2 regions of the Alkalibaculum bacchi genome follow, and region 2 is predicted to be linked to the other one. Evidence: riboswitches for the same ligand, from Rfam matches in the RefSeq annotation. Region 2 holds a riboswitch; the other holds the start of a gene.
What was found. Region 2 has a riboswitch for thiamine pyrophosphate ahead of thiC (phosphomethylpyrimidine synthase ThiC). Riboswitches for the same ligand answer to the same signal wherever they lie in the genome.
Positions count from the first base shown of each region.

Region 1: it holds a riboswitch for thiamine pyrophosphate, as region 2 does, so the genes downstream of both, thiT (energy-coupled thiamine transporter ThiT) here and thiC (phosphomethylpyrimidine synthase ThiC) in region 2, are expected to answer to the same signal.

Region 1 is NZ_QNRX01000010.1:5,806-11,855, reverse strand. Features, by position in the region: gene DES36_RS08455 (GntR family transcriptional regulator) at 1-113, shown strand, start outside; gene DES36_RS08450 (DUF1638 domain-containing protein) at 319-999, shown strand; gene DES36_RS08445 (MarR family winged helix-turn-helix transcriptional regulator) at 1,280-1,726, shown strand; gene DES36_RS08440 (DegV family protein) at 1,736-2,578, shown strand; gene DES36_RS08435 (NAD(+)/NADH kinase) at 2,608-3,597, shown strand; TPP riboswitch at 3,658-3,746, shown strand; gene thiT (energy-coupled thiamine transporter ThiT) at 3,778-4,401, shown strand; gene DES36_RS08425 (ACT domain-containing protein) at 4,684-5,109, opposite strand; gene DES36_RS08420 (phenylacetate--CoA ligase family protein) at 5,114-6,050, opposite strand, start outside.
Region 2 is NZ_QNRX01000007.1:62,813-68,862, forward strand. Features, by position in the region: gene thiE (thiamine phosphate synthase) at 9-638, opposite strand; gene thiM (hydroxyethylthiazole kinase) at 707-1,528, opposite strand; gene thiW (energy coupling factor transporter S component ThiW) at 1,521-2,051, opposite strand; gene thiC (phosphomethylpyrimidine synthase ThiC) at 2,051-3,352, opposite strand; TPP riboswitch at 3,539-3,636, opposite strand; cyclic di-GMP riboswitch class I at 3,777-3,859, shown strand; gene DES36_RS15295 (hypothetical protein) at 3,999-4,121, shown strand; gene adhE (bifunctional acetaldehyde-CoA/alcohol dehydrogenase) at 4,367-6,050, opposite strand, start outside.

The DNA.
Region 1 (6,050 bases), on a different contig from region 2:
CCATCATGGCTATTGAACAAAAACTTTTAGACGATGAGGATAAAATTGTTGGTTGGGGAACTACTTATTTCTTAAGTGATTATTTCCAATTGCAAGCGATCTCTTCACTGTAGACAAAATAATTCCTGTGTATTACAATAAAACAAGGGTTCACATTATTTAGTAGAAAAGTTCTTCTTTTGGACTTTAGCTACTTCTTAAGTAATCTTATATGCAAGGTCAGATTTATGACTCAGGTCGTTTAACCTTAAGGCACTGGTGACTGGCAGGTGATCGCTGATGGCTAAAGTGTCGAAGGACTCTTTTTAGGAGGGAGATATGAATAATCTACTAGTAGTATGTGAGACCATTCAAGACGAAGTTACAAAGGTTTTGGAAAAAGTTGAATTTACTGGTGATATGGTGTGGATGAATGCGAGCTTACATAATGAACCTAGTCGACTAAGAAGTGAACTTCAAAAAGTTATCGATAATCATATAGGTTATGACAATGTTCTGTTAGGTTACGGTAATTGTGGCAATTCAATAGTTGGCTTAAAGGCAACTCATTCCAATATTGTCTTTCCAGTAACATCTGATTGCATATCTATGTTACTGTGTAATCGCAAGGATATTGATGATATTAGAAAGAATACATATTTTTTAACTAAAGGTTGGATTAATGGAGAGAAGAGCTTATTTGTAGAGTACAAGTATTGTCTAGAAAGATATGGAGAAAAAAGAGCTAAGCGAATTTTTAGTGCAATGCTTAAGCACTATGAAAATTTAATGCTTATTGATACAAATGCTTATGACATTGATTACTATGGTGATATAGCTCAAGATCTTGCTAAAAAGACAAGTTTACGTTTTGTAGTAGAAGAAGGCAGTCTATCCATTTTGGAAAAATTACTGTCTGAGAAATGGGATGAATCTTTTGAAATTATTAAGCCTGGAGAACAAATCATATATAAACATTTTGGCCAAATTGCAGTAGATGAAATGTCTCAAAGATTTTAAGAATTTATATTTGAGTTATAGTATATATTTTTCTTTAATAGACAACATAAGACTTGCATTTTAGGATGCAAGTTTTATGTTTTAATTAAGATATCTTTTTTAATGAACATGTTAATCTCTAAAGGTGAAATCTTTGCCCTGAAGCTTAACCATAGGGTACTGATAGCTGGTGGCAGGTAGATAAAGCGCAAAGGCGCTTTCTTATGGTTGACGGCAAAAAACCTTAAGGTTATAATTGAAAGGATAATTTGATTATCAAATTAATTTGATGGTGATAACTATGAAAAATATATACAGTATATTAAACGAGGCATTAGTAATCGTGTTTAATTTGGTTCTTAAGGCAGAAGAAAAATTCATAAGAAGCTTAGGCGTAAATCTATCGATTACAGAAATTCATACATTAGAGGCAATTGCTAGTGATGTAGAAAAACCTATGAGCGAAATAGCTTCTAGATTAAGTATTACTTTGGGAACGCTTACTACTTCTATTAACAATTTAGAAAAGAAGGGTTTTGTTAAACGTAAAAGAAGTGAAAAGGATCGAAGAGTAGTTATAGTAAACCTTACAGAGAAGGCTCATGATATCATGGAAAAACACACATCTTTTCATGAAAATATGGTACATGAAATTGTGACGGAATTAAACAAACAAGAAGAATATGCTTTAATGAAAGCTTTAAATAATCTGATTGATTATTTTACAAATAAATATGGAGAAGAATAGAGGTGTTACATGGCTATTCAAATTGTCACTGATAGCGCTAGTGATATTAGTGTTGATGAAGAGAAAAAATATAATATAAAGGTTGTACCTTTGACTGTCCATTTTGGATTAGAATCCTATAGAGATCGTGAAGAAATATCCCCTAGTCAATTTTATGAAAAGCTTGAATCCTTTGATGGCATTCCCAGCACTTCTCAGGTAACTCCAGCTGAGTTTATAGATATTTTTAAATCTATCATTCATTCTGGAGATGAAGTTATTGGTATTTTCATGTCCTCAAGTATGAGTGGAACGTATAATTCAGCGATGATAGCAAAAAATACTCTAGATAGCGATAAAATTAGCATTATTGATTCAAAAATGGTAACATTAGGAGAGGCTCTGATGGTTCACTATGCTGCTAAGATGGCTAAAGAAGGGAAGAGCAGAAAAGAAATTGTCAATAAAATAAATGATATGATTCCTAAGAACGAGACTCTTATGATTGTAGACACATTAGAGTACTTAAAAAAGGGTGGGAGATTATCATCAAGCCAAGCTCTCTTAGGTAGTATGCTAAACATAAAACCCATATTGACTTTTTCTAACGGAGAACTTGTAGCAAAAGATAAAGTAAGAGGGAAAAAAAAGGCATTAAATTGGGTGCGAAATTATTTGTCTAAAAATAGAGTAAGCCTCAAAGATAAGCCTGTATATATGCTTCATACAGGAGCGACAGAATACTTAGAAGATTTAAAAAAGATATTAGTAGAAGAATATGATGCAAATTATATCGTTGAATCCATTGTAGGTGCTGTAGTTGGAACACATGCAGGACCAGGAGCTATTGCTATGTCTTATGTTGATGAATAGTACGAAAGTGAATATACGGAGATGATATTTTGAAGAGCATTGGTATAATTGCGAATCCAAATTCAGGAAAAGACGTTCGAAGACTATACTCCTATGCTACTACAATCAGTAATCACGAAAAAGTCAACCTTATGGAGAGAATGATTCTAGGCGCTCAAGATTTAGGAGTAGAAAAAATATTTATAATGCCAGACAATAGCGAGATGGGATCCAATGCAAAATCGAGTTTGGAGCTAAATGGAGATTTAAAGGCAGATGTAGAGATACTAGACTTTAGAATAATGGGTACATATGAAGATACAATACAAGCGACAAATGAGTTTATAAAACTAGGAGTCCATTGTATCATTATACTAGGTGGGGATGGGACCAATAGATTAGTTGCAGCAAAAAATTCTAATATACCTATTATTCCCATATCTACTGGAACCAATAATGTTTATCCACGATTTTATGAAGGTACTACAGTAGGAATGGCTGCAGCAATTTTATGCGAATACGGTATGCAAGATGATTATATTATTCACGATAAGATTATTGAAGTCTACAAAAATGGAGAAATTATTGACTACGCCTTAATTGATGTAGCTATTACCAATCAAATATTTGTAGGAAATAGAGCAATAGAAAATATAAAGGATATTTCAGAACTAATTGTTTCTAGATCACATCCTGCTTCAATAGGATTTTCTTCTATTATCGGTGTTCAAGCACTCTCAACTTATTCGGATGATTTTGGATATCGCACTCGACTACATTGTGGTCGCAAAAAGGTATTGGCTCCTTTTACTGCTGGAAAAATGACTACTGTAGAATGTGAAACCCCTTCAAAGATGGAGTTAAATCAAATGTATGTGTCTAAGCCTACTCAAAAGGGTACCATTGCCTTAGATGGTGAAAGAATTCTACCTTTTGAAAGTGGAGAGCTTCTTGGCTTTGTTATTCGAAGAAAGGGTCCTTTAAGGATTGATGTAGAAGCTGCTTTAGAATATGGATTGAAACGCAAATTCTTTGTATAAACAAATTGAACATTGACATATTAGATGAGTAAGTTTATAATAAATAAAAATATATAAATAGTTTTTCGCTAGGGGAGCCTTTTGGCTGAGATTAACCCTTTGGACCTGATCCAGATAATGCTGGCGTAGGGAAGCGGTTTTTAGTCAATACCTCCAAGCGAAAAAATAGGAGGTTTTTTTATGTTACAAAGTTTTTTTGAGTCTATGCAAGGTCAAATTTTTGTAGTAGTACTCATCGTACTTGCTTTTGCACTTATTTTTAAGCTAAGTAAAAAGGGGGATAATAATATAAAGGCCCTTACATATTCTGCAATTGCTGTAGCTGTAGCTTATGTACTCAACCAGATTACTTTATTTCGCATGCCACAAGGAGGTTCTATTACGCCTTTTTCAATGTTGTTTATTGTAATGATTGGATATTACTTTGGTGTGCGACAAGGAATATTAGCTGGAGTTGCATTTGGATTACTAGATCTTTTAATTAATCCTTATGTTATTCATCCAGTTCAAATGCTGATGGACTATCTCTTAGCGTTTGGCTCTTTAGGCATGGGGGCAGTACTTGCAAAACGGGGCATTATACCTACGTATCTCTTAGGTGTTCTTGGAAGACTTGTGTGCAGTGTATTATCAGGTGTCATCTTCTTTGCATCCTATGCACCAGAAGGGCAAGGGGCATTTATGTACTCTACCATCTACAATGGTTCTTATATGGGGGCAGAAGCCTTATTAACGTGTATACTATTAGCGATACCTACGGTGAGAAATGCAATTAATGAGGTGAAGAATAAGGTGGTCAGGTGACAAGGTGGTCAGGTGGTCAGCAAAACCATAAAAGCTGAAAGCGGAATGCTGAAAGCGGAATACTGAAAGCGGAAAAACAACAAAACTCTCGCCTATAGGCGAGAGTAAGATGGGGTGATCTTCGATCACCCCCTTTGTTATACATCTAGAATATTCTACTTTTGACCCTAGCTACTGCCGAGTCATCCTAGAGCGTTAGCGAAGGATCTGTGACCCCAAAGGAATCCCCTAATGCTAGTGACTAGTGACTGGTTGCTGATAGCTAAATTGCCGAAGGCAATTTTATGCGAAGGCTTCTGCTTCTATCAACTTTGCGCAGGAGCTTTGGCGTAATAGCTCTATGGCTTTTTCGCTGTCGGATACTTTTAGGATGATTACTACTTTGTGTTCATGTACCGGTAAACAACAATAAGAGTATTCTATATCAATATCAGACATAGAGAGGCCTTTGATAACAGTGAGCATAGATCCTGGACTATCATTTACTTCAATAGCTAAAACTTTAGTCTGATTTACTACAAAGCCAGCCTCTTTTAGTTTTTCTGCTGCTTGTTCTGGTTTGTTAGGAATCAATCTCAAAATGCCATAGTCTGTAGTCTCGGCGATGGTCAAAGAGCGGAGATTAATATCATTTTTATGAAGAATTTCTAAGGCTTCTGAGAGACGACCTTTCTTATTTTCTAAAAATACAGAAACTTGTTTAATCATTTTATCACTCCCCTTGTAGATTTCGTTTATCAATTACACGTTTTGCTTTTCCTTCACTTCTTGGTATGCTCTTAGGTTCTACTAACCTGATTTTAGCACTTATCTGTAAAACAGAGTGGATTTTTTGTTTTATCTTGCGTTCTAATTCTTCTAGATTGCTAATTCGATCTGAGAATAATTCCTCAGAAAGTTCTATTTGTATCTCTAGATTATCTAAAGTACCTTCTCTAGTGACGATAAGCAAGTAATGTGGTTCTACATTACCAAATTCCATTAAAACACTTTCGATTTGAGATGGGAATACATTTACCCCTCGAATGATGAGCATATCATCACTTCTTCCGGATACTCTTTCCATTCGGACGTGAGTTCTGCCACATTCACATACTTCTTTATGTAAAACAGAAAGGTCTCTCGTCCTATAGCGCAGAACTGGAATGCCTTCCTTTGTCAAAGTAGTAAATACGAGCTCTCCAGGTGCCCCATATGGTAATGGCTCTAAAGTGTTTGGATCAATAATTTCTGGAAGAAAGTGATCTTCCCAAATATGCATGCCGTTTTTGCATTGGCATTCGATGGCTACTCCAGGTCCCATGATTTCCGATAATCCGTAAATATCATGAGCAGAAATATGAAGTCTTTCTTCAATCTTTTTTCTCATATTTTCAGACCAAGGCTCTGCGCCAAATATACCTGATTTTAGTTTGATCTCTCCAGGATCAATGCCATATTGTTCGATGGCTTCTGCTAAATATATGGCGTAAGAAGGAGTACAAGCTAGCAAGGTGCTGTGAAAATCCTTCATAAGCATAATTTGTCTTTCTGTATTACCGCCAGACATAGGTATAACAGATGCACCAAGCTTTTCTGCACCATAATGAATCCCAAGTCCACCTGTGAATAAGCCATACCCATAAGAGACCTGCACTACTGAATTGGAG
Region 2 (6,050 bases):
GGTACTCTCTATTGTTCAGACTTCACCATTTTTTGTGAGAGCAATCTGAGAGATTTGCACTCTAACTCGATATCTATTACCCCAAAAATTGCGGAAACAAGGGCTGCTCCATCTACACCTGTACCTGACAGCTCCAAAATATTCGATTTACTAATGCCTCCAATGGCAACAATAGGAATAGATACTGCCTTACAGATTTCTTTTAAGGTCTCATGGGATATTGTATTGGCATCGAGTTTTGTTTTTGTAGAAAATACTGCGCCAACACCCAGATAATCTGCTCCTGCTTTTTCGGCAGCAAGTGCCTGTTCTACGGTCTGTACTGAAACGCCAATGATCATGTTGTCTCCAACTAAAGAACGAACACTTCCCGTTTCCATATCTTTTTGTCCTACATGTATGCCATCTGCATTACATTTTATAGCAATTTCTACATTGTCATTGATAATGAGAGGAACACCGTAGCGAGAGCATAAAGCCTTCATCTCCATTGCCTCCGCAAGAAATGCTTCTTGGTCTAGTTCTTTTTCCCGCAATTGAACACAAGTTATGCCACCCTTAATGGCATCTTCTACTTGTTCCATTAATGTTTGCTTACCTACCCATGCACGGTCAGTTACAGCATAAAGTAACATCATATCTTTAATATATTTTATATTTATCGCCACCTTATTCCAATGTGAAGAATATTATTTACATTCATTTTTTAATACATTTCATATCTAGCACCCCGCTCTAGTTCATCACCATCAAGATTGTAAATAGCATCAATGATGTAATTGCGATAACTTGCATTTCCGTCTTCACCTTTTAATCGTTTATAAGCTTTTTCTCCGCAGAATCCCATAGCACAAATAGCAGCTACTGTTGCTTCAAGAAGCTTATCTGGGTTTGCTGTTATAAAGGCTGCAATTAGAGCAGAAAGCTGACAACCTGTTCCTGTAATACTCCTCATCATAGGATGACCATTATAGATGCAGTATGCTTTTTCATTGTAAGCCACTAGATCAATGGCGCCAGTAATAGCTATGATTGAGCCGGTTTTCCTTGAAAAGTCTTTTGCAAAGGATATGGCTTGCTCTAGGCTGTCTTTCGTTATGCTGTCGGATAAGTCAGCATCCACCCCTCTAGTAGTGCCTTGGCCTAAAGCTAAAGTTTTAATTTCTGAAGCATTACCACGAATGACAGTAAACTCAATGTGTTCTATAAGTTCCATAGCTGTTTTTGTTCGAAGGGCTGATGCCCCAGCACCTACTGGATCTAATACAATAGGATGACTAAGCTGGTTTGCCCTCTTTCCTGCTGCAAGCATAGCAGGAATGGTCCGCTGGTTTAGTGTTCCGATATTAATATTTAATCCACCGCAAATCCTTGTAATATCCTCTACCTCATCAATATCATCTGCCATGATAGGCGAACCACCACAAGCAATAAGGATATTTGCACAATCATTAACCGTTACATAGTTTGTAATATTGTGAACCAAAGGAGAAGTTCTTTTTACATTTTCAAGAATTTCTCTAAGCATTATGAATCCCCCCCTCCTCTTGAGTCATTGTCTTGTGTAGTCCTGTTTTCTTTAAAGAACTTAAGAGAATTGCAGAAAAAAAGGCACCACCTACTGTTGAGATCAGAAACGGTACAATATAAGCATAAAAAGCAATATCTCCAGCACTTTTACCCATTAAAAGTATGGCAACAGGGTAAGCACTCAATCCTCCAAGTATAGACGTACCAAAGGCTTCAGCAATCAAAGTTAAGGATATGTTTTTTGTTTTGTAGTATACAATTCCGCACAGCAAAGCGCCAAACATACTTCCTGGAAAAGCCATAAGGCTACCGAGTCCAAGAAGATTCCGAAGGAAACTTGCTACAAAAGCTACGCCTACACCATACCAAGGTCCTAATATTACAGCACAGATAATATTTACCATATGCTGAATAGGAGCACATTTACTTCCAAATACGGGAAAAGAGAATAAGCTACCAACAATGGCAATGGTACATAAAATTCCAGCAATAGACAATTTTTTTATTTCATTATTTTTCATTATAAAAACTCAACCTTTTCACCTTTTAAAACCTTATTCGTTGTTCTCATAGCGCACATTTTTCCGCACATAGAACAACTTTCATCGTCAGAAGGAGGCGTGCTTTCGAAATACTCTCTTGCCTTTTTACCATCTATAGCAAGGGAAAACATCTCTTCCCAATCAATTCGTCGCCTTGCATCGCTCATTTTATTATCCCACTCACGTGCATTTGGTATTCCCTTTGCAATATCAGCTGCATGAGCAGCAATTTTTGATGCAATAATTCCTTCTTTCACATCTCCTAAATCTGGTAAGCGCAAATGCTCTGCAGGTGTTACATAACACAAGAAATCCGCTCCATGAGATGCCGCAATTGCACTACCAATAGCTGATGTAATATGATCATATCCAGGTGCTATATCTGTAACGATTGGTCCTAAAACATAAAATGGCGCCCCATAACAAAGCCTTTTTTGAAGAGCCATATTTGCTGCAATTTCATTCATTGCCATATGACCTGGTCCTTCTACCATAACTTGAACATCTCTCTCCCAAGCTCGCTTTGTTAAGCTTCCTAGTTCGATTAATTCACTAATTTGTCCAGCATCTGTACTATCGTTAATGCTTCCTGGTCTTAATGCATCTCCTAAACTAATGGTTACATCGTACTGTCTAAGGATCACTAAAATGTCATCGTAATATTCGTAAAAAGGATTTTCATTACCTGTCATTTCCATCCAAGCAAAAATCAAAGAACCACCACGAGAGACGATATTGGTCAATCTGTTTGTGCGCTTAAAACTTTCAACTGCCTTTTTATTGATACCTGCATGTATTGTCATAAAATCTACACCCTGCTTTGCATGAGCTTCAATGACCTTTAGAAAATCTGTAGCAGATATTTTTGCGAGATCTTTTTCAAGATAGCCTATGGCGTCATACATAGGTACAGTACCAATCATCGCCTTGGAATAAGAGATGAGTTGTTGTCGAAAAGTATTGGTTTTGCCGTAATTACTTAAATCCATAATCGCTTCTGCACCTAAATCTATGGCCATTTTTACCTTTTGCATCTCTTGTGTGTGATCAATACAATCTCCAGATACCCCTAAATTTACATTAATTTTAGTTCTTAGTCCTTCTCCAATTCCTTCTGGGCTTAAAGATTTGTGATTTGAGTTCGCTGGTATTGCTATCCTACCATATGCCACTAAGTCTCTAAGCTTCTCCTCTGAGAATTGTTCTTTTTTTGCGACTACCTTCATTTCTTCTGTAATAATACCTTTTTTAGCTGCTTCCATTTGAGTTTTGTAAGACATCTTGATTCTCCTTAACTTTATTTAAATGCAGTTAGGATACCTCATAAGAAAACATCGATTTTGTTGTGTATGACAATTGACGTTTTTACTCGCTCTGCAACCTCGACAGTCACTTCGTCGCGACCTTGTTACACGAAAAAAGGTGCTTCCCAGAGGGCAAGCACCAAATATGTACACAAACAACACATATCAATGTATATTGCTTCCCTACGACGGTATTAACCGACAGGTTCAAAGGGTCAGGCTAAAAGCCTTCTCAACATTAAGTCCCCCTGCAAATATACCTTATAATAACTCTTCTAGATAAAATTGTCAACCCCAACGTAATTTTTGTCTTTTCTACATTATACTATCAATTCTATAAATAGAAAATTGTTGAATTTATTCAATATTTGTGATAATCTATATTAAATAAATAACTTTTCAACGTTAATGGCAAACCCTTCGAAAGATGGGGACGCAAAGCCAAGGGCCTTTCACTTGTGTGAATGGCAGCCGGTTACCAAAAGAGGAGTATTGAAATGTAATCATACCCCTAATTTTGTTGGGGGTATTTTTTATTTTTGCGATAGCAAAATAAATTATATTAAAAAATACCATCAACTATACTCCTAAAGAAAAACTATTACTAAAGGAGAAATGTATAATGGAAAGAAAATGGGAATTTGTAATACTACTTAAAACAATTTTTAATTTGATTACTAAAGGTACTTTATTTCCAGAAGGTACATTATTTGAGATTGATGAGTTATTCCAAAACGAAGAGTAAAAGTAATTCTAACAAAAATCGGGATCATATTAAAATATAATCCCGATTCTTCTAAAAAGTAATGATACCTGTCAGAAAGCTATCTACTTTATCACCATATTGCGTATTATAGTCTATCCATATTTCACAGTGCCCACCATCTTCTACGGTCTAAATATACTTACTATTTTTCTTTTTTCATATTTTTTTACCCTCATACGCTTAAAAGACGCTAGGTATTTAACCTAGCGTCTTTTAGATATGTTTTATTTAAATGATTGAATATATAATTCTTTAAGTTCGCTGATGAGTGGGTATCTTGGGTTTGCACCTGTACATTGATCATCAAATGCTTGTTCAGCCATTGCATCAACTTTAGCCATGAATTCTTTTTCGTCTACTCCGAATTCTTTAATAGACTTAGGAATATTGATAGTTGCTTTTAATTCTTCTATTTTTGCTACTAAACCATCAAATTTTTCTTGATCGGTCTTGCCTGATATTCCTACATATGCAGCAACTTCAGCATAGCGTTTTAATGCTTGAGGATACTTGTATTGAGAGAAAGTAGCCATTTTTGGAGCTTCTGTAGCATTGTATTTCATAACATTTGTCATCAATAATGCATTTGCAATACCATGTGGTACATGGAAGTTTGCTCCTAGTTTATGTGCTAAAGAGTGGTTAATACCTAGGAATGCATTAGAGAAGGCAAGAGCTGCAAGAGTAGATGCATTAGACATTTTTTCACGAGCTTCTACATCTTCTGCGCCATATTTGTATGCTCTTGGTAAATATTCAAAAACTAGTTTTGCTGCTGTTAAAGCAAATCCATTTGTGTAGTCAGTAGCAAATGTTGAAACATAAGCTTCTATTGCATGAGTTAATACGTCAATACCAGAAGCTGCTGTTAAGCCTTTTGGTTGGTTCATCATATTGTCAGCATCACTTATTGCGATTGTTGGTAATATATTATAATCAGCTAGTGAGTATTTAATTTGTGTTTGTTCATCAGTAATAATAGCAAATGGAGTTACTTCAGAACCAGTACCTGATGTTGTTGCGATACAAATCAGGATAGCTTTTTCGCCCATCTTAGGGAATGTGTATACTCTCTTTCTAATATCCATAAATCTCATTGCTAAATCAGTAAATTCAGCTTCTGGATGTTCGTACATAATCCACATAATCTTAGCAGCATCCATAGCAGAACCTCCACCGATTGCAATAATACAATCTGGTTCAAAAGCTCTCATAGCTGCAACACCTTTGTTTGCAGTCGCTAAAGTTGGATCTGGAGCTACATCGTAGAATGTAGTATGAGTAATGCCATAGTCATCTAATTGATCTGTAACTGCTTTAGTGGCGCCACTCTTATATAAGAATGTATCTGTTACAATAAATACCTTTTTAGAGCTGTATACATCTTTTAATTCAGCAAGGGCTACAGGTGTAGAACCTTTCTTGAAGTAAACCTTTTCAGGAGTTCTTAACCAAAGCATATTTTCTCTCCTCTCAGCGACGGTTTTAACATTTATTAAATCTTTTATTCCAACGTTTTCAGATACGGAGTTACCTGCCCAAGTTCCGCAGCCTAGTGTTAATGATGGAAGAAGTCTAAAGTTATAAAGGTCACCAATACCGCCATGAGAAGAAGGAGTATTAATTAAAATACGGCATGTTTTAATTCTTTCTTCAAATTTCTTTATTTTATCAGTAGCTTTTACAGGATCAGCGTAAATTACAGAAGTGTGTCCTATTCCACCGTCAGTTACAAGTCTATCTACTATATCTAAAGCTTGATCGAAGTTGTTCGCTTTGTATATAGCAAGTATAGGAGAAAGTTTTTCATGTGCAAATGGCTCAAGTGTAACATCTACTTCCGTTACTTCTCCAATAAGAATCTTTGCTTCTTTTGGACACTCAAATCCAGCTAATTGTGCTATTTGA